4 regions of the Pseudoalteromonas simplex genome follow, and region 1 is predicted to be linked to each of the others. Evidence: predicted binding sites of a transcription regulator. Region 1 holds the regulator's gene; each other region holds the start of a gene.
The links. Region 1 encodes sigma-54, which starts transcription at its own class of promoters, with help from an activator protein. Its sites were predicted from a motif close to GTTGGCACGNNNNTNGNNT; they were not measured.
Positions count from the first base shown of each region.

Region 2: a site for sigma-54 is predicted at 1,978-1,996, ahead of IRQ78_RS12495 (EF-hand domain-containing protein). Genes of this name have one in related genera too.
Region 3: a site for sigma-54 is predicted at 3,333-3,351, ahead of dps (DNA starvation/stationary phase protection protein Dps). Genes of this name have one in related genera too.
Region 4: a site for sigma-54 is predicted at 3,032-3,050, ahead of IRQ78_RS18955 (EF-hand domain-containing protein). Genes of this name have one in related genera too.

Region 1 covers NZ_JADILN010000018.1:14,555-20,092, reverse strand. The annotation lists gene lptB (LPS export ABC transporter ATP-binding protein) at 1-306, shown strand, start outside; gene IRQ78_RS19725 (RNA polymerase factor sigma-54) at 413-1,909, shown strand; gene hpf (ribosome hibernation promoting factor) at 1,936-2,223, shown strand; gene ptsN (PTS IIA-like nitrogen regulatory protein PtsN) at 2,227-2,679, shown strand; gene rapZ (RNase adapter RapZ) at 2,680-3,525, shown strand; gene IRQ78_RS19705 (HPr family phosphocarrier protein) at 3,539-3,811, shown strand; gene mgtE (magnesium transporter) at 4,023-5,381, shown strand; gene IRQ78_RS19695 (YgiQ family radical SAM protein) at 5,459-5,538, opposite strand, start outside.
Region 2 covers NZ_JADILN010000005.1:206,169-211,706, reverse strand. The annotation lists gene IRQ78_RS12510 (energy-coupling factor ABC transporter permease) at 1-348, opposite strand, end outside; gene xthA (exodeoxyribonuclease III) at 345-1,154, opposite strand; gene IRQ78_RS12500 (exonuclease III) at 1,398-1,829, shown strand; gene IRQ78_RS12495 (EF-hand domain-containing protein) at 2,036-2,557, shown strand; gene scpB (SMC-Scp complex subunit ScpB) at 2,688-3,278, shown strand; gene rluB (23S rRNA pseudouridine(2605) synthase RluB) at 3,275-4,147, shown strand; gene ald (alanine dehydrogenase) at 4,242-5,363, opposite strand; gene lrp (leucine-responsive transcriptional regulator Lrp) at 5,506-5,538, shown strand, end outside.
Region 3 covers NZ_JADILN010000011.1:78,762-84,299, forward strand. The annotation lists gene IRQ78_RS17135 (S8 family serine peptidase) at 1-778, opposite strand, end outside; gene IRQ78_RS17140 (RNA polymerase sigma factor) at 949-1,440, shown strand; gene IRQ78_RS17145 (anti-sigma factor) at 1,437-2,129, shown strand; gene IRQ78_RS17150 (CC0125/CC1285 family lipoprotein) at 2,141-2,605, shown strand; gene IRQ78_RS17155 (CBS domain-containing protein) at 2,772-3,191, shown strand; gene dps (DNA starvation/stationary phase protection protein Dps) at 3,419-3,937, shown strand; gene corA (magnesium/cobalt transporter CorA) at 3,998-4,954, opposite strand; gene IRQ78_RS17170 (serine hydrolase domain-containing protein) at 5,076-5,538, opposite strand, start outside.
Region 4 covers NZ_JADILN010000015.1:44,328-49,865, reverse strand. The annotation lists gene rsmB (16S rRNA (cytosine(967)-C(5))-methyltransferase RsmB) at 1-325, shown strand, start outside; gene trkA (Trk system potassium transporter TrkA) at 338-1,714, shown strand; gene IRQ78_RS18970 (EF-hand domain-containing protein) at 1,799-2,017, opposite strand; gene IRQ78_RS18965 (EF-hand domain-containing protein) at 2,104-2,319, opposite strand; gene IRQ78_RS18960 (EF-hand domain-containing protein) at 2,460-2,672, opposite strand; gene IRQ78_RS18955 (EF-hand domain-containing protein) at 2,740-2,949, opposite strand; gene IRQ78_RS18950 (flagellar brake domain-containing protein) at 3,418-4,074, opposite strand; gene IRQ78_RS18945 (TrkH family potassium uptake protein) at 4,110-5,538, opposite strand, start outside.

The sequences.
Region 1 (5,538 bases):
GGTGAACGACGCCGCGTTGAAATTGCACGTGCATTAGCCGCTAATCCTAAATTTATCCTTTTAGATGAGCCTTTTGCTGGTGTTGATCCTATTTCGGTGTTAGATATAAAGAAAATTATTGAGCACCTAAAAAATCGTGGTATTGGTGTACTTATTACTGACCATAATGTTCGAGAAACCCTTGATGTTTGTGAAAAAGCCTACATTGTTTCTCATGGGGAGCTAATTGCATCAGGGACACCTGAGCACGTATTAGCTGACCAAACTGTACGTGATGTTTATCTAGGCGAGCAATTCAGGCTGTAACCATTACGCCACCGACTAGAGCATCTGCTAGACTTATACAATGACAATAAATCGATAACAGTGTCTTCACCGTTACCGATAACTTAAAAAGGATTGTTAGGGATACATGAGGCAATCATTACAGCTGCGCATGGGCCAGCAACTTACAATGACTCCACAACTGCAACAAGCCATTCGCTTGTTGCAGCTCAGTACATTGGATCTCCAGCAAGAAATTCAAGAAGCGCTTGATAGTAATCCTCTGCTTGAAGTGGAAGAAGCGGATTACAACGAAGAAAGCATCGGTAAGAATGAGCAAAAAGCGGAGTCTGACGATGTACAAGTCAGCGCGTCTGCCGACGAAGCACCTAGCGAATTCGAGCAAGAAAGCAGTGATGCTCTGAGTAAGGATACGGTTAGCGATGACTTAGCTATGGATGTTACGTGGGATGAGTACATGAGTGCCGCCCCATCAACATCGTCTGGGCCAATGCCTGAAGACGAGTCTATTTACCAAGGTGCTTCAACAGAAACACTGCAAGAATATTTAATGTGGCAACTACAGCTCACACCATTTAGTCCTACCGATGAAGCGATTGCCGTTGCCATCGTTGAAGCTATCGATGACTCAGGTATTTTAACGGTTAGCTGCGAAGATATTGTCGAAAGCTTTAATCAAAATAATGATGAAGAAGAAATCGAACTCGATGAAGTTGAAGCTGTCTTAAAAAGAATACAGTTATTCGATCCAGTTGGTATCGGCGCGCGAAGTTTACAAGAGTGCCTGTGTATACAACTTCGTCAATTCGATGCCAATACGCCATATTTAGCTGAAACTAAAATGGTTTTATCTGAGCATATCGAATTATTAGCAAGTCGCGACTATCGCACTTTAATGAAAAAGACTAAGCTTAAAGAAAACGAGCTTAAAGAAGTGATGACGCTCATTCACAGCTTAAATCCTAAGCCTGCGGATAGCATAGTACGCGAAGAATCTGAGTACGTCATACCCGATGTATCAGTGAAAAAAGTGAAAGGCCGCTGGGTAGTCGAGTTAAACCCAGATTGTATGCCAAAAATTAGAGTGAATAGCCAATATGCAGCGATGTCTCGCTCTGTTAAATCAAGTAGCGACAGCCAATTTATTCGTTCTCACTTACAAGAAGCAAAGTGGTTTATTAAGAGCTTAGAAAGCCGTAACGATACTTTACTAAAAGTGACCAACTGTATCGTGCAACAACAGCAAGCTTTCTTTGAACATGGCCCAGAAGCAATGAAGCCAATGGTGCTAAACGATGTCGCTGAAATGGTCGAAATGCATGAATCGACGATTTCTCGGGTTACAACACAAAAATATATGCATACCCCAAGGGGAATTTTTGAGTTGAAATATTTCTTCTCAAGCCATGTCAGCACCGAAAATGGTGGTGAGTGTTCTTCTACAGCAATTCGCGCTTTAATCAAGAAGTTAGTTGCTGCAGAAAACTCGGTTAAACCATTGAGTGATAGCAAAATTGCAGATATATTGGCTGAGCAAGGAATTAAAGTAGCTAGACGTACAATTGCAAAATATCGTGAGTCTCTAGCAATACCTCCGTCTAATCAGCGTAAAAGTCTGATTTAGACGTTTTACATAGAAGGAAAATGCTTATGCAACTAAATTTAACTGGTCGTCACGTAGAAGTCACTGATTCATTAAGAGACTATGTAAACACTAAGTTCGCAAAACTAGAAAGGCATTTTGATCATATTAATAATGTTCATGTCATTTTAGATGTAGAAAAATTAAGCCAAAAAGCAGAAGCAACTTTACATGTAAACGGAGGCGAGTTGTTCGCTTCTACAGAACATCAAGATATGTACGCAGCAATTGACTCATTGATCGATAAACTTGATCGCCAAGTCATTAAGCATAAAGAGAAATTAGCTCGACATTAAATTATGAAACTTAGTTCACTTACTAATCAGGACTGCAGCAAAGCTGCGGTCCTTTTTAATAGCAAAAAAAGAATTCTTGAGTATATTAGCGAGTTAGCTCACCAGCAGTTTCCTCATTTATCTCAACAAGATATCCTAGATGCTTTTCTGAACAGGGAAAAGTTAGGTAGTACAGGTATCGGCCGAGGAATAGCTATTCCCCACGGTCGAATGAGTGGTGCTGATGAACCTCATGCATTTATTATTGTCAGTGAATCTCCCATCAATTTTGATGCGATAGACAATCGTCCCGTTGATATTTTTGTGGCACTCATCGTACCAGATGGCGATTGCCAGTTGCACTTGAAGACCTTGTCAACAATTGCTGATAGACTTAAAGATAAAGATTTTTGTAAACAGTTGCGAAGTGCTACAAGCGATCAGCAACTATTTCAAGTAATTGCATCAGAGGCATAAATGGAATTAATAATTATCAGCGGTCGCTCAGGCTCGGGGAAATCGGTCGCTTTACGAGTTCTTGAAGACTTAGGCTACTACTGTGTTGATAATATTCCTGTCAACCTACTGCCTTCGCTCGTGCGAAGTGTTTCTGATAATTATGACAAAATTGCCGTCAGTATCGACGTACGTAACTTACCGAAAGAGCAGCAAGAGTTTAATGATATTCTTGAGTACCTGCCAGGTTTTGCAAACCCAACACTATTCTACCTAGATAGTGATGACCAAACCCTAATTAAGCGCTTTTCTGAAACTCGCCGTTTGCATCCATTATCGATTGATTCTTTACCGCTTGATCTTGCCATTAAACAAGAAAAAATCCTGCTTGATGTGCTGATCACCCGCGCTGACTTTATGATTGATACCACTGATTTGAGTGTTCATCAGTTAGCAGAATCAATTCGTGAAAAGATTTTAGGTAAGAAAGATAAAAAACTGATTATTACGTTTATGTCGTTTGGTTTTAAGCATGGCATTCCAAAAGAAGCTGACTACGTTTTTGATGCACGCTTTTTACCGAACCCACACTGGGAGCCTGATTTAAAGCCACTAACCGGCCTCGATCAGCCTGTCAGGGATTATTTAGCTAGCCACAGCATAGTGCAAAAGTTCACTTGGCAGATTCAAACCTTTGTACAGACTTGGTTGCCACATCTAGAGCGCAACAACCGCAGTTACCTAACCATTGCAATTGGTTGTACAGGAGGCCAACACCGTTCTGTTTACTTAGCGCAAACAATTGGTGAAAGCTTTTCTAAAACTCATGCTAATGTAAAAATTCGCCACCGCGAACAAGATATCTAACTAGGCACCAACAATGCACGCTGAAGATACCTTTTTAATTCAAAACAAACTTGGCTTACATGCTCGCGCTGCGACTGTTTTAGCGCAACTAGCACTGCAATTTGATGCCAAAATTACACTTTTTCAAGATGAGAAAGAAGCTGAAGGCGACAGCGTGTTAGCGTTAATGCTCCTTGAAAGTAGTCAAGGAAAAGAGGTTCGTGTTGTATGCGAAGGTCCTGACGCTGACGCTGCATTAACGGCAATCGGCGAATTAATTGCGCAACGCTTTCACGAGCAAGAATAGCATTTGCTAAGACTTCAAGGTTTACGGTAAACTTACTTCGGATATTTAAAATTCCCTTTAAATATCCTACTTTTATATCGCTCGCTTTTCTAAATTACAAAACTCTTAATAAATTTATCGCAGTGCGACGATATCTCTGCAAATACACTACAAAGCAACTATGCTGTATTTGCATAGCCTATTTAAACTTTTTTCAGTTGTAAGGACGCCAATGCCAGAAGCCTTTGAACAAGATTACCCACTACAACAACTCAAACAAGTGACCAAGTCACTCAATAGTGGTCAATTTGTTCAAGTGCGCGGCATGTTAGCCAAAACGGCACCTTGTGATACAGCCCTTTTACTTGAGTCTTCTCCCCATAAAATTCGTCGTATGCTTTGGCAGCTGGTTGACCCAGATGTCCGTGGTGATGTTCTAGAGGAACTCTCTGAAGATGTACGTCTTGGCATTATTGCCCAGATGGAGCCTGAGCACATTGCTGCTGCTACAGAAGATATGGACGACGATGACTTAGGTGAGGTTTTACGTAGTCTTCCTGATACCGTATATCAAGACGTTGTTAGCGCAATGGACTCGCAAGATAGAGAAAGGGCAACTCAAGCGCTTTCTTATCAAGAGCGCTCAGCCGGTGCCCTGATGAACAGCGATACGGTAACCATTCGTCCAGATGTTACCCTAGATGTAGTTTTACGCTATTTACGCTTACGAGGTGAGCTACCAGAGGGTACCGATGACTTATATGTAGTTGATAAGCATAACTGCTTTTTAGGCGCGCTTTCATTAACTACATTGCTGACCAGTCCTTCAGATAAAATTGTTCGTGATTTAATGGATGAAGACTGTGAGTCAATCCTAATCTCTATGGATGAAAGTGATGTAGCGCAACTGTTCGAGCGTCACAACTGGATTTCAGCCCCTGTTGTGGATGATAACGCTCACTTGCTTGGTCGTATTACCATCGATGATATCGTTGACGTAATCCGTGAAGATGCAGAGCACAGCATGCTAAGCCTCGCTGGTCTTGACGACGAAGAAGATACCTTTGCGCCAGTGCTAAAAAGTTCGCAGCGTCGCTCTATTTGGCTTGGGGTTAACTTATTAACCGCATTGTTAGCAGCCATTGTGGCAAGCTTTTTCGAAAACACCTTAGCAATCTTGCCTATTTTAGCGGTACTCAATGGTATCGTCCCTTCAATGGGGGGTGTTGCGGGTAGCCAAACCCTAACTCTGGTTATTCGTGGTATAGCGGTTGGTCATATCAACCAAACCAACCAACGCTTCTTATTACTTAAGGAGTTAGCAATTGGCGCACTGAATGGCATTATTTGGTCGATATTAATTGCTGGTGTGGTTGCCCTATGGCAGTGGGACTTTAAACTCGGCGCAGTGCTGGCCTTTGCAATGTTTATGAATCTTGTTGCCGCTGGTATTGCAGGTGCAAGCATTCCATTAATTCTTAAGAAAATGAAAATTGACCCTGCCCTCGCCGGCAGTGTGGTACTGACAACAGTGACGGATATTGTCGGTATCTTTGCCTTTTTAGGCACCGCAACCTGGCTATTGATCTGATACCAATTCACAATAATACTTAATTAAGCGAATTGGTATAAATAAAAACGGCCCTTTAAGGGCCGTATTTATATCTTTTACTTTGCACGCTGCTTATTTTTACCTACTCTAGGTTTGGTATTGGCCTTTTTAAACTGGCTAAAACCGGTATGACGAG
Region 2 (5,538 bases), on a different contig from region 1:
TGTAATTGGTAAAAAAGCAGTAAACAATAAATGCACTGGCAGTATTGATACTGGCAACTGAGCGACTAATACCAAGAGTAAACTTGCAAGAAGGCTTGCAAAAATAGCCAGTCGCCAACCTAAAATTAGGGTCACTGCAGTAACCCCTAAAATATGCAATTCGAGGCCTGGTAATATCCCCGCTTTAATGCGCCACAGTACCGCAAGTACTAAAGCACATGCGAGCACACCAACTTGTCTTATTGGCGTTGCCAATAATTGTGATGCGCTTTGCTTATCAAAGCTGAGCCAGAGTATTATAGCCACACAGCTCCACAAAGGGAGCTGCCATTGCAATGTGTCTATCATGCGTTAAATGTTGACCAAATTGGCGCATGATCAGATGGTTTTTCGATACCTCGCAATTCGTAATCGATACCAGACTCAACACAACGCTCAGCAAGAGCTGGAGTTGCTAAGATCACATCAATACGTAGACCACGGTTGTCATCAAAACCTTTTGAGCGGTAATCAAACCACGAGTATTGCTCAGTTTTTTCTGGGTAAAGTTCACGGAAGGTATCTTTAAAGCCCCAGTTTAATAAAGTGCTTAACCATTCACGCTCTTCAGGTTGGAAAGAACACTTACCTGTTTTTAACCAGCGCTTACGGTTTGGTTCACCAATACCAATGTCGAGATCGGTCGGTGAAATATTAATGTCGCCCATCACAATAACATCTTGATCAGCCGTGTGGTTATCTTCTAAGTGAGTCATTAAATCTTTATAGAACTGACGCTTATAAGGGAATTTGGTTTCGTGGGCAATATTATCCCCTTGCGGGAAGTAGCCATTCATCACCGTTAGGTCACGACCATTTTCTTGTGTCACGGTAACACTGATCATACGACGCTGTGATTCGTCGGTATCGGTTGCAAAGCCTTTAACAACTGATTTTGGCTCTTGTTTACATAACATTGCCACGCCGTAATGTGCTTTTTGACCGTGAAAATAAACGTGATAACCCATTTTTTGTACGTCTTCTAGAGGGAAGGCTTCATCATGTACTTTGATTTCTTGTAAGCCAATAATATCTGGTTGATGTTTATCAATTACGGCTTGCAATTGGTGTAAACGAGCGCGCAGGCCGTTAATGTTAAATGAGATTACCTTCATGGTGCACCTATTATTTTTGTTTCAGTGTTTAGCGCAATTCTATCATCAAACTAGGGCTTATTCATGAGCTAATTACGAAAATCAAATTGGGTAAATGTTGATCAATTGCTGCTTAATTTAAAAACATTGTTAACTCACTATTAATTATTAAATTAAATAAATAATTCAGTTGATCTGCTTATTTTTGTTTATATAATGCGCGCAAACCACCCGTTCATATTATGTACTATTTAAAGGTAAACCATGAAAAAACAATTAGTGATGCTTTCTCTTGCATGTATCTCATTTGGCTCATTAGCAAGCAACCCGCACTACTTTTCAGCTGATAACAGTATTGAATCGAAGTTATGTAGCTTAAGTGCAAACGAAGGGTTTACCGCTGCACGTAAAGAAGCAGCAAAGCATGGCATTTCAATGTCACGTTTTTCAAAAAGCATTTTATGTAACGGTACTGACATCCGTGAGATTGCTAAAAAAGCACAATCACAAGAAGCAGCAAAAGCAGCTGTTGAAGTGTTTGCTAAAAATGAGCAAAAAGAAACTCAACTTTGCATCACTGCACTTAAAAAAGGTTTAACACCTGTGCGTGAAAAAATTGGTAACTTAAATACGTTAAAATGTAATGGCGAAGCAGTAACAGACTTCGTTAAGCGTTACCAAAACGCAGCTATCTAATAGCGGCATTTTTGTTATTTGTAAAAAGCGCTCTTCGGAGCGCTTTTTTTATGAAAAAATTACAGCACTCCATGAAAAGCTTGCTAAATCATAGGCTTAACCTCAACTTAACCGAGCTGTAAGTGCTTGATTTTAGCCAATAAGGCATTTTGGCATTCAACTTGTAACAGTCGAAGTGAATCTAATCGACTACAAGGAAATGTCTTATGAACAAGTTAACTTTAGCATCAACAATTTTAGCAGCACTAAGTCTTTCAGCATGTTCTGCAAGTAACTCTTTAGCAAAAATCGACAGTGATTTTGGCAGCCTAGATAATGACAATGACGGTTATATCTCTAAGGTAGAAGCTGACGATGATGCAATTTGGGAGCATTTTTCAAATATCGATACCAATATGGATGAGCAAATCAGCCGTACTGAATTTAATGCATACATGCAATTAAATACGGGCAAGGTAGCAACTGATAGTGAGGTATCTGAATCAGCATTTAAAGCTGAAATCGCTAAATTTGACCCAATCGAAAATGACTTTAAATCGTTAGATAACGACAAAAATGGTTATGTTTCTATTGAAGAAGCCGATGACGACGATATCGCAAATCACTTTGGCTATATGGATAGCAACAAAGATAAGCGTGTAAGCCGCACTGAATTTGTTAATTACATTAGCAAATATGGCAGCGACGTTGCCGAAGATGATGCCCTTGAAATGGTTAAAAAGAGCTAATTTCAATATTCATTCATAAAAATCCCCCAAAGCCAGTGTTTTACACTGGCTTTTTTACAATAATTTTTCCAACCTTGGCTGACTTCTGTCATAATAGTGCGTTAGTGATTTAAAATGACCTTTAGTAGCAATGGCCACAAAACGTATCAGTGATGAACAGTTAGTCGAAATCATAGAAGCCGCGATTTTTGTTGCTGGAAAACCTGTGTCTAAACGTCATTTAAAAGAGTCAGTATTAGCTGATTTAAGCGTATCTATGCCGCGCATTAATAATGCAATTGAACAAATTCAAACGCATTATCAAACCCGAGGCATTAAGCTTGTTGCAGTAGGCAGCGGTTACAGGTTTCAAGCCTGCGCTAGTTTAGCGCCTTGGCTGGCAAACTTATGGCAAGAGCGCGCACCTAAATACTCACGAGCACTACTAGAAACTTTATCCTTAATTGCTTATAGACAACCTATTACCCGTGGTGAAATTGAACAAGTACGGGGGGTTGCTGTTGGCTCAGGAATAATTAAAACCTTATTAGAAAGAGAGTGGGTTAGGGTTGTTGGCCATAAAGAGGTGCCTGGGCGCCCAGCGTTGTATGCCACAACATCCGCTTTCTTAGATTATTTTTCATTAGCTGGTTTAGATGAATTACCGCCGTTACCTGAACTTCAGGAGAGTAAAATCAACCAGTTATTGAGCGATCCTTCTGTGAGAGAACTATCTGAATGAGTAATGTAGAAACTGAAAAGTTACAAAAAGTATTAGCCCGTGCTGGCGTGGGTTCACGTCGTGAAATGGAAAAATACATCGATGCCAACCGCGTGAGCGTGAATGGTAAAGTGGCTCGTTTAGGCGACCGCGTAGAAGCAACCGATGTAATTCGTGTTGACGGTCACGTAGTGAAAATCGAAGACAAAGCCGACCGTATTTGTCGTGTGCTTATGTATAACAAACCAGAAGGTGAGTTATGTACGCGTAAAGACCCAGAAGGTCGTCGTACGGTATTTGACCGTTTACCACGTGTTGATGGCGAACGCTGGATTGCAGTTGGCCGATTAGATATTAATACCGCAGGTTTAATGCTGTTTACTAACGATGGTGAACTTGCTAACCGTTTAATGCACCCAAGCTACGAAGTAGAGCGTGAGTACTCAGCTCGTGTGTTTGGTGAAGTGACTAACGAAACGCTACGCACTTTAACAAAAGGCGTTGAGCTTGAAGATGGTCCTGCAAAATTCTTAAACATCAAACCTATGGGTGGTGAAGGTATCAACCGTTGGTTCAATGTGACTTTAACAGAAGGTCGTAACCGCGAAGTACGTCGTTTATGGCAATCACAAGATGTTGAAGTATCGCGCCTTATCCGTATTCGTTACGGTAAGTTAGAGCTTGATAAGCGCTTGCCACAAGGTGGTTGGGCTGAGCTTGATTTAGACACGGTTAACTATTTACGCAAAACAGTACAACTAGGCCGCGAAACGCAAACTAAGCTGTCGGTTATTCCTGAAAAGCGTAAAGACAAACGTGCCAAAATCAACCAAATCCGTAAGGCGGTTAAAAAGCACAATCAACGCGCTAAACAAACTAAGCGTCGTTAATCAGAAATATAATTGTTCGCAGATAAACTAATTTATTTGCAAACAGGCATAAAAAAGCAGCGATTTCGCTGCTTTTTTTGTTTCACAATGCTAATTAAGCATTTTCGACTGCTGTACGTGGGTCAACATATTCCATGTTGAAAGCTTCAGCTACTTCTTTATAAGTAACTTGGCCTTTGATTACGTTTAAGCCTTTTAAGAAGTTAGCATCGTCAAGAAGCGCTTTCTTATAACCTTTGTTAGCAAGGTTGATGATGAATGGTAATGTTGCATTGTTAAGTGCGAACGTAGAAGTACGTGGAACAGCACCTGGCATGTTAGCAACACAGTAGTGAACAACGTCATCAACAATGTAAGTAGGATCAGCGTGAGTTGTCGCTTTAGACGTTGCGATACAACCACCTTGGTCGATTGCAACGTCAACGATTGCAGAACCAGGCTTCATTGCTTTGATGTGCTCAGCTGTCACTAGTTTAGGCGCTGCTGCACCTGGGATTAGTACGCCACCGATCACAAGGTCAGCTTCTAGTACGTGTTTTTCTAGTGCGTCAGCAGTAGAGTAGATAGCTTTAACTTTATTACCGAACTGTGCGTCTAATGCACGTAGTACGTCGATGTTACGGTCAAGAACAACAACGTCAGCACCTAGGCCAACAGCCATTTGCGCTGCGCTACGACCAACCATGCCGCCGCCGATAACAACAACTTTAGCTGGCTCAACACCTGGTACACCACCAAGTAACATACCACGACCGTGGTTTGATTTTTCAAGCGCTTGTGCACCAGCTTGGATAGACATACGACCAGCAACTTCACTCATAGGAGCTAGAAGAGGTAAACCGCCACGTGAATCAGTTACTGTTTCGTAAGCGATACACACTGCGCCACTTTTAACTAGGTCTTCAGTTTGTGGAAGATCCGGTGCTAAGTGAAGGTAAGTAAATAGAATTTGGTCTTCGCGTAACATTGCACGCTCAACAGCTTGTGGCTCTTTTACTTTAACGATCATTTCAGCTTTAGCAAAAACGTCCGCTGCTGTTGGTAAAATTTCAGCACCAGCTGCAACATAATCTTCGTTAGTGAAGCCAATGCCCATACCAGCATCAGTTTCAACAAACACTTGGTGGCCATGGTTTACTAGTTCACGAACACTCGCAGGAACCATACCTACACGGTATTCATGGTTTTTGATTTCTTTAGGTACACCAATAATCATAGTTTTTCGCCTTAATAGAACGGGATAAAATTTTTGACTATTATATTCATGACCAGCCAGTGTGTCTCACCTTTTTTAAGTGGTATTCTAGTGATATAATCTAAAAATATATTTTAAACAGTGCAAAACTCTGGTTTGGCTTATGCATCAATTACTCGACAGAATAGACCGTAAA
Region 3 (5,538 bases), on a different contig from region 1:
ATAAATCAGACTGCTGATAAAACACCGCCGCGCTGTATAATGTTGCCTCAGTTAATAACGGCATGAGCTGCCCATACTTACCTACCAAAACGCCAGCAACCGCAGTGCCGTGCAAATCGGGTGAAACTAAGTCATTTGCAAGAAATGACTGCGTTTTTATCTGTGTGTTACTAAATCCCGGATGAGTCGTATCAATCGCACTATCAATCATGCCAATTTTCACAGGCCAGTCACACGTTGCTGTAAGCTTTGATGAAGACGCATCTTGTTGAGAACCATTTTGCGCTTGATAAATATGATTTCTGTCCAATAACGCTGCATCATCGAGTGAAAGTAAACGTTGCAAATGCGCTTTTGAATCGTAATTGGTCGGGACAACAAACCGCACTAATGACAAACCCAATGACGTGTATTGTTTAGTGACGATAATTTGCGCGCCAATTTGCAACAGTTTTTCTTGATGCTGTTCATTCGCCAGCATTATCCATTGCCTTTCAACTGCACGAAAACCATGCTCAACATCGACTTCAACAAATGCAGGAGCCTGTAACTGATTGAGTATCTCTAGCCTTTTGGGTAGCGAGGTCACAATGGCTGTTGCGTCGTCGATTAACTCATGTTTGCGTATGCTTTCTACTTGGCTGGTTATGCGCGGTTCAAGTTGATTAATAACAGGATCTACCTGTTCTATCACACCATTTATTGGCTTGATAATCGCAGCTGATAGCGTACTTGAAGTAAACAGCAAACTACTTAAAATGACTGATTTCAATTTCATGTTACAGTGACTTCTCATTTAGTTAGGTACTACTATAACGTTTCAGTGAAAGAAAAATTGCATTTATTGGGAATAAAACTTTTTCTTGCTCGTTATAGTAGTGTGAGTTGGCTGAATCATTGATGAGTTACTTCATTAATCGGCCCTTACCCTAACCAATAAGGGAAACTATGACAAATACAGTAACCAGTTTATTACCAGCGCTGCGACGTTTTGCATTTTCGCTTACCGGCAATCAAGCAGATGCCGATGATATTGTACAAATGACCATCGAGAAACTTTTACAAAAAGGCATGCCCGATGATATTGAACCACTAAAATGGGCTTTCAAGATCTGTCGCAATGTTTGGATCGACGTATACCGCTCGCAAAAAGTGCGCTTAAAGGCAGTTCAAAATACAGAACTTCAAGAACCCATCTGTGACGATGAACAAGAGAGTTTCGCAACCCAAGAGACTTTGCAGCGGGTAAATAACGCTTTAACAACCTTGCCAGATGAACAACGCGCTATTGTATCCCTCGTGGCAGTGCAAGGTATGGCTTACAAAGATGTTGCGCACACCCTCGAAATACCTGTTGGCACCGTGATGAGTAAATTGTCACGAGCCAGAGCTGCACTTTATCAATTAATTAAGCCTGATTTCACTAAGGAAAACGCATGAAGATTGATGACCAAACACTCAGTGCTTTTTTAGACAATGAATTACCAGCAAACGAAATGGACGCAATACGTAATGCAATTGCTGAAGATGAGCAACTCGCTTTACGCCTAGCTGAACTATCTGAAGTTGACATGCTAGTTAAACAACACGCAGCACAGATTGATGCAATGCCCTTGTCTGATGAACTTGCACAAACAATCGAGCAACATAATAAAGAGAATGTCGTTTCGCTATCCAAATGGCAGCAAATTAAACTAGCTGGTCGCAAACAAATGGCCGTTGCAGCAAGTATTGCGGTGCTTTTTACAGTCGCTATTGCTAGCTTTGTTCAACAACAAGGTTTGGAACAACCCATTGCCAACGCATTAGATCAACAACTGAGTGGCGACAACACACTATTAGATACAAACAGAAGCCTAACTGCACAGCTTAGCTTTGTTAATACTAATGGCGATTTTTGCCGCCAATACACGCTGTATTCTAAAACTACCCAGCAAACACATATTGCTTGTAAACAACAAGGAATTTGGCAGCTTCATGCATCGAGCGAGCAACGCGCAATGTCAAGCCAAAGCTATCGCTTAGCAAGTAAAACACCTGCGCTTGATAGTTACATCGACGAGCACATTCAAGGCCAACCGTTAGATCGTAACGCCGAACAACAAGCACTGACTAGCCATTGGCAATAAGCGAGACAATCATGAAACACGTATTATTAGCTTATATTGCCATTGTATTAATTGGCTGCACCAGCAGCCAACATTCGAATGATAAAAACATTCCTGGCCTAACAACTAAGCAGCTTGCAGATAATCAATATATCCTTCGATACGAGACTCGTCACGGTTCAAAGCGCTCAGCGCTTGAGCAAAGTATGCTGCAAGCCGCCAACATTACGATAGACACCGGTTATGACTGGTTTCTCGTTGCCGAGCAGGCAGTTGATGTTGAACGCACCAAGCCCACTAACAAACCACGTTTTGAGCAAAGAGCCCACTGCGGTTTATTAACCTGCACAAGTCAAACTTCGCCAGCACTGCATGAGTCAACGTTATTAGAGCGCACAATAGCCGTACAATTAACAATCATTTTAGGAAAAGGCATAAAACCAAGTGAAAAAGCGCATGATGCTTATACGCTAATTGAACAAGCTAATAATTCATAAAATTAATATTTAAAGGTAAAAATTATCCTCATTACATCTTTTTACCTACTGCTGAACTGCATAAGTAATTACACCGTTAATCACTAATACTTTGATCTCACTTAAGTGAAATTAACTAGATAAGCGCTAAACTTACCACAACTTGATTAATTGTAAGGATGTAGCCATGACACACCTAGTTAGTGATTTAATGACGCCAGACCCATTTGCTATTAGCGCGCAAAATACCCTGCATGATGCTCATAATCTAATGAAAGAGAAAAATGTTCGTCATATCCCTGTGATCAATGAGCATGGTGGTTTGGTTGGCATGTTAACACAAAAAATCATGATTGCTCAGGTAATGAATATCATGGCTAATTACAGTGCCAGCGCCCTCGAACGCAAGGAAAAGCAAACTAAAGTGGTTGATATTATGGCTACCGATTTTACCAGTATCTCGCCAGAGCAACCGCTACACGAAGTTGCTAAGTTTTTTGTTGAAAACCGTCATGGCTGCATGCCTGTGGTTGATAAAGATAACAACCTAGTGGGCATTCTAACCTCATCTGATTTTGTTCGTTTAGCGGCGGCTTTACTTTCTTAAGTCGTAACTTTGTATCTGCACACTGAATTTTTTACAGAAGGTGTGCAGAGTTTTCATACTTCTTCTTAGCTAGTATCACCCTCCCTCAAGACTTAAATAAAATTAATCTATTAAATTCAGAACCTTATAGTTTAAAAATTATTAGGCACAACGCTTGCTTCTGTGTAATTACACATGCTTTTTAGATTAAAAGCGAAAGGAAATTTACAGATAATCTCGGAGGAGTAATGAGTAATTCATCATCAAAAATCGCAGAATTTACAGCACCGGGTGTTAAAGACCAAGCTGCAGCGGACACGATTGCTATTCTAGACCAACGCATGGTCGCTTTAATCGATTTACACCTCACTTTAAAACACATTCATTGGAATGTTGTTGGTCCTAATTTTATTGGTGTACACGAAATGTTAGACCCACAAGTAAGCGCAGTGCAAGAGATGACTGACACGATTGCAGAGCGTATTGCAACCATGGGCGGCGTACCTGTTGGCACACCTCAATCAATTGTAGAACGCCGTACTTGGCAAGATTATTCAATTGGTAAAGGCTTAGTTACTGACCACCTAACAGCGCTTGATAAAGTGTATAACGGTGTTAATAAAGACCACCGTGCAGCTATCGATAAGCTTGGTGAGCTAGACCCAGTTTCTGAAGATATGATCACCGGCCAACTGGCTGATTTAGAACAATTCCAATGGTTTGTTCGTGCGCATATTGAATCGTCTACCGGCGAATTGAAAGGTTAAACCCCCTAGGTCTATCCGAAGACCCCTTGCCCAGCATTTGCTGGGCTTTTTTATGCTTTGTTACAACCAACCTTTATGTTTAAAGAACAAGTAAGGTGCAAAGCCAGACAGCAACATAATGCCAATTGCAAACGGGTAACCCCATGCCCATTGCAGTTCAGGCATGCTGTTAAAATTCATCCCATAAATACTGGCGACAACGGTTGGAGGTAAAAACACCACTGAGGCGATAGAGAAGGTTTTGATAATTTGGTTTTGTTCGATGTTAATAAAACCCTGAGTCGAGTCCATTAAGAAATTCACCTTATCAAACAAAAATGTACAGTGAGACATAAGGGTATCAATATCGAGTACAATTTCACGTAGTGATTCGCGGTCTTCTGTCGGCGCTCCTAGGTGGCGCAGTAAAAACGAAATATTCCGGCGCGTATCCATCAAACATAAACGCACCTTACCGTTATTATCTTCAAGGCGAGAAATTCGGCTAACGGCTTCTTCTAAGTCAGAGTCATCCTCTTCAAGTACATAGGCACTGAGTTTTTCTAACTGATGATGCATGTCTTCAAGCATATCAGCGTGGTTTTCGACTTTTTGGTCAAATAAAGTCACCAAAAGTTGCTTTGGATTATCACACGCCACTTGCCCTTTCCGAGCACGTAGTCGTAATAGACGAAAATCGGCTAGTTCATCATCGCGGATTGTCAGCAAACAGTTGTCTTGTAACAAACAAGCTACGGTTACCGTGTTAAAGCGCCCTTCGTTTGGTGACATGAAAAGCGCATGCACATGCAAGCCTTCATGGTCGATAAAGCAACGAGAAGAGGCCTCGATTTCTTCAACATCATCAGCGCCGGGTAAGGTGATATTAAGGGTGCTTGCCAGCGCTTGTCGTTCTTCTTCAGTCGGATTTATAGTATCAATCCAATGGGCATTCTTAATAGCGGTTGCAAGAGGCATATCAGCAGCTGGCTCTGTTTCTGTGATCACACCTTGGTCTATAGAAAAAAATCGTAACATGCGCCCTACCCTGAATAATCAATGTATAGCAAATACTATAGCTGTTCACGTTAATGAACAATGACAATGCTACTAATTACCGGGTAAAGCAGAAAAATAATTTAAACCTAACATCAATTGCTTATTTCGCTTTTTTGAAGCGCACCACAAGCATACCTATCAAGATGATGCCAAGGCCTAATAAGCAGGGTACAAAAGCACTTTGCAGGGCAACATCAAACGCTAAAAAGTCGGGGGAACCGGTTTGCCAAAGCGTCCATTCATACCCGAGTTTTGATGCAATATGTTCACCGCCGCTACTAACTACGATGATTGCATCATTGTTATCTGGGTTAATACGAAGCGTGCTATTTATTGCCGGTTCATTTGCGCCGTCATGGCCAAACACAAAATCTCCCGATGCTGTTGGCGCATAAAGCATGGTACCTAGCCCCCAAATTGGTGCGCCTAAGCTAATAGCCAATGGCTCTCGCATGGTACTGATCATTTGCGGGCTTAACTGCCCTGTTTGAGGTGATGTTAATGCTTGCACTAAAGCGATTAAGTCATGGCTACTTGCCAGTAAGCCTGTTGCCGCTGCCGAT
Region 4 (5,538 bases), on a different contig from region 1:
TTGTTCAGCAACTGGCGTGATCCGTCGTCACCCTGATATTAAGTGGTTACGTCGTGCATCTGATATTGAAGATCTAGCTAACTTACAAGGCGATATCCTAAATAGCATTTGGCCTCTACTTAAGCCTGGTGGTACGTTAGTTTATGCGACCTGCTCTGTATTACCGCAAGAGAACCAACAACAAGTTGCGAAGTTCCTTGCCAATAATCAAAGTGCTGAACACATACCTTTGCATGAAAACGACACCCCTACTTTACCTGGTCTGCAATTACTGCCTGGTGAAAGTGACGGTTTCTATTACGCAAAGCTAGTTAAAAAACACTAATAAGAACAAGCTATGAAAATAATCATACTCGGTGCCGGACAAGTTGGTGGCACATTGGCAGAAAACCTCGTAGGTGAGCAAAATGAGATCACCGTTGTCGATATCGACGGTAACCGTTTGCGAGAGCTACAAGATAAGTACGACTTACAAGGTGTTACCGGTCACAGTGCGCATCCCGATGTATTGCGTCGCGCAGGCGCAGAAGACGCCGATATGATTATTGCCGTAACCAGTTCAGATGAAGTGAACATGGTTGCTTGCCAAGTTGCTTATAGTATTTTTAACACACCAACCAAAATTGCCCGTATTCGCTCAGAGCAATACTTAAAGTACCGTGAAAAGCTATTTCATAATGACGACTTACCTGTTGATCACTACATTGCTCCTGAAGCGCTGGTAACTAAGTATATTCGTCGCTTAATCGACTATCCGGGTGCTTTACAGGTATTACAATTTGCCGATGGCATGTTATCGCTGGTTGCGGTGAAAGCCTATTACGGTGGTTTGCTGGTGGGTTATGCACTTTCAGCCTTGAAAGAGCACATCCCGAATGTCGAAACCCGGGTAGCGGCTATTTATCGTCAAGGTAAAGCGATTAAACCACTTGGCACAACCGTTATCGAAGCGGACGATGAAGTGTTCTTTATCGCTGCAACAAAGCATATTCGCGCAGTCATGAATGAACTTCAAAAGCTCGAACGTTCATACAAAAAGATCATGATCGCCGGTGGTGGTAATATCGGTGCGGGCCTTGCGCGTTCACTTGAGAAAAACCACAGCGTTAAGCTGCTTGAGCGCAATAAAGAGCGTGCAGCACAGCTTTCTGAAATGCTTGATAACACCGTCGTATTTTGTGGCGATGCCTCTGATCAAGAACTGTTATCTGAAGAACATATTGAACAAGTAGATGTTTTCATTGCTGTTACCAATGATGATGAAGCAAACATTATGTCTGCGATGCTGGCAAAGCGTATGGGCGCACAAAAAACCATGGTGCTTATTCAGCGTGGCGCTTATGTAGACTTAGTACAAGGTGGTGAGATTGATATTGCTATTTCGCCTCAGCAAGCCACTATTTCAGCACTACTAACACACGTTCGCCGTGGTGACATTGTTAATGTTTATTCGTTACGTAAAGGCGCAGCAGAAGCTATTGAAGCTGTCGCTCATGGTGATGAGCATACATCTAAAGTTGTTGGCCGAGCAATTGCTGATATTAAGCTACCAGCTGGAACTACCATTGGTGCAATTGTACGTAACGATGATGTGCTGATTGCCCATGACGATACCGTTATTCAGTCTGGCGACCACGTTATCATGTTCTTGATTGATAAAAAGCACATTACAGTTGTTGAAAAGCTATTCCAAGTAAGTGCTATCTTCTTGTAAACGAACGCTTATAAACGAAAAAAGCAGCCATGACAGCTGCTTTACGACTCTTGAAGTGAAAGTACCTAACTTTTCTAAAAGATTCTACTGAATTTGAGCAAACTCTTCTTTTGAAAGTTCGCCATTACCATCGCTATCTAACTCTGGAAATAACTTTTCAAGCTGCATATTTGCAGACGCTTCTTCTTTGCTGATCACACCATCACCGTCGGTATCGAACGTTGCAAAGCTTACGCCTTGTGCAAAGGCTGCTGATGATGTTGCTAGTGCTAAAATTGCGATTGTTGTGCTTAACTGTTTCATAATAACTACCTTAAATTTTAAAAGAGTGAAATCCGTTTCTGAGATCCTTGCTTAGTGGAAACTGGTATAACTACGTACTAATTCAGTTATTCGGCTTCAGAGAACTCAGCTTCAGTAAGAACGCCGTCGCCATTCACATCTAGTGTTTTAAACTGCGACATAATTTTTGCGTCAACGGCTGCTTCACTTTTGCTAACCACGCCATTACCGTCAACGTCTAGAGTGTCAAAGTCAGATGCTGCAAAAGCTGCTGATGATGATGCAAGTGCGATTAAAGCTAATGTTTTGTTTACTGTTTTCATAATCATATTCCTTCAATATTAAAAGTGTTAGCTGATCACACTTCCAGTGTTGTCCTTTGTCATGGATTCCCTTATCCATTTAGGCTGTCTTTGGCAGCTCAGAACTAATCAGCTAAATAAACTGGTTTTGCTTAATCACATTAAGCTTTTGAAAATTCTTGTTTCGATAACTCACCGTTACCGTCAGTGTCTAGTTTACTGAATTTGCTCATAAGCTCTGCATCTACCGATGCTTCGCTTTGGCTGATAACACCATTGCCATCAACATCTAAGGTATCGAAGTCACTCATCGCAAATGCTGCAGATGAAGATACAAGTGCCATAAGTGCTAGTGTTTTATTTACTGTGTTCATAATGTCATTCCTTCAAAATGTGTTGTCTTGAGTTAGAAATCCTTTTCAGTGCGTCCTTACAATGAAATTAAGCTTTTGAGTACTCTTGTTTTGACAGCTCACCGTTGCCGTCTGTATCAAGCTCTTTAAATTGGCTCATTAATGCTTCGCTTACAGATGCTTCGCTTTTGCTGATTGCGCCATCACCATTAACATCTAATGTGTCAAAGTCAGCGGCAAATGCTGCAGATGAAGTTGCAAGAGCTACAAGTGCTAAAGTTTTGTGTAACGTTTTCATAATCACTATTCCTTCAATGTTGTCTCAACTGTGATAAAGGATATGTTCCTGAATCAGTTTTTCTCTGTGTTCGCTAAGACTATTTCAACTTCGATGCCAAAGTTAAAAAGAACAATAAAATCAGTGTATTAAATTAAAATACCGAGAATTAGGGGGAAATAACGCGATTTATTTGTTGCTGTTTTGCAACAAGCTCGGTGGTTGGTTTTTTGTCACCTTTAAAATCAATAAGTTACAAAGATTAAAATGGAGACAATAGCGATTAATTCGGATTAGAAAACAGAAAAGTTAGGGATTGGAAAATAAACTCTATCTGAACAACAAAACTTAAAGAAAAAAATCGAAATTAATTTAATTAGTAATACATTGATTTAATTGGTTATTTAAATTTATTTATAAAATAATTTTAATATCTGTAGGGTTAAATTGAGGAAAATAGCCATTTTGTTGCAAAATGGCGAATTGGCATTAACTATCCAACACTGAAAGGTCAATTAAGTGCTCTTCCATGAATTTTTTCATTTCATCTTCACTGGTATCAAGTTGCACACCAAACATAAAGCCACCCGCTCGCTTGCGTACGCTGCATACCTTGCCACTAAACTCACGTTTACTTAGGGTGATTTGGCAGCTTTGTCCTTTAAAAGCGCTTAAGTCCTCCTTGCTATTAATATCAAACTGCACACCTGTCACAGAAATATCTTTAATAAGCCCTGCCAATTTTTGCTCCGAAATCACTAAGTTTGCAGGGAATAAAGTAGGAATACGCGCTTCACTACGCAAGCTATAAAGCTGCACTTGCTGAGGAAAGTCGAGAAAAATTAAGCGATAAGGGTGCGATGATAAGGCGTTTATTTGCTGACGAAAAGCAATCACTTGCCCACCACCCGCTTCGAGCACAGCCCGTATAATCACCATCACACCGTCTTTGATGAAATCACTGCCGTTCGCCAATCGCTTTGAGGAAGGGTAATTTAAGATGATGTATTGCTCATTCATCAAGCCAATAAACTCTGTTTTCACACGCTTACTATTTGTTGGTGTGATAATTTCCACATCAACTAAGCTACCAGCAGGAATACAGGTTAACTTTTCTAAATTTAATTGTTTTTGGGTTTTTGGCACTTTTTGATCTCCATTCCTAGAGAGTTATCCGCCGTTTACCCTCGCCAAAACGTTGGGGTAAATAACACTAATAAAGTAAATATTTCTAAACGACCAAATACCATCGCAATAGTAAGTAGCCATTTTGCCGTATCAGAAATCGCGCCGTAATGAGCGGCGACTTCACCTAAACCAGGGCCTAAGTTATTTAAGCAAGCAGCGGTTGCTGAGAATGCACTGATGTTATCCATACCGGTGCCCATCAGCGCCAACATAATAATGACGAACACTAACGCATAGGCTGAGAAAAAGCCCCAAACGGCTTCTACAACTTTATCTGGGAGTGCTTTTCGGCCTAATTTAATTGAATAAATAGCCCTCGGATGCACTAGACGATTAAGTTCACGAATACCTTGTAGGTAAAGTAAGAACACCCGCACGACCTTCATACCACCACCGGTAGATCCGGCACAGCCGCCAATAAAACTTGAAAAGATAAGTAAAATAGGTAGGAACAGCGGCCATGCTGAGAAGTTATCAGTCGCAAATCCCGCGGTTGTACTCATTGAAACCGCTTGGAACATGGCTTGGTCGAGAGTCTCATCACCATCGGCATAAATATTATTTGATGACAGCACAGTAAAGCAGACAATGACCAATGCTAATTGAATCAATAAAAACACTTTGAATTCAGGGTCGCGTAAATAAACACGAATATTGCGTGACGATACAGCTGCATAGTGCAGCGAAAAGTTAATGGCTGCAATCAGTAAAAACACGACACAGATAAAGTTAATTAATGGGCTATCAAACTGCCCCATTGATGCGTCGTAGGTAGAGAAGCCACCAATCGCAATCGTAGAGAATGCATGACATATTGCATCAAACCAATCCATCCCTGCAGCCCAGTATGCAAGCGTACAGGCAATCGTCAGCGATACATAGATATACCAAAGGTGCTTTGCAGTATCGGCAATACGCGGTGTCATTTTTGAGTCTTTAACCGGACCAGGTGTTTCTGCACGGTATAGCTGCATGCCACCGACCCCTAGCATAGGCAGTACCGCGACCGCGAGTACGATGATCCCCATGCCACCTAGCCATTGCAGTTGCTGGCGATAAAAGAGCACTGATTTAGGTAGGTATTCTATGCCCGTAAGTACGGTAGCCCCTGTCGTTGTCAGCCCAGAAAAGGCCTCAAATACGGAGTCAGCTAGGGAGAGGTTAGGTTCTTGTAAGAACACTAAAGGCACCGCTGCGAAGGTACCTAGTACTAACCAGAACAAGACCACTATCAAGAAGCCTTCACGGGCTTTAAGATCACCATGTTCATGACGGTTTGGATAATAAGCCGCTAAACCAATTACAACACTAAAGATAAAAGCGAGAACGAATGGCACACCACCACCGTCTTTGTAGATCAAAGACACCAGTGCCGGTGGCACCATAGTGATACTAAATAACGCCACCAGCTGGCCGAGAATT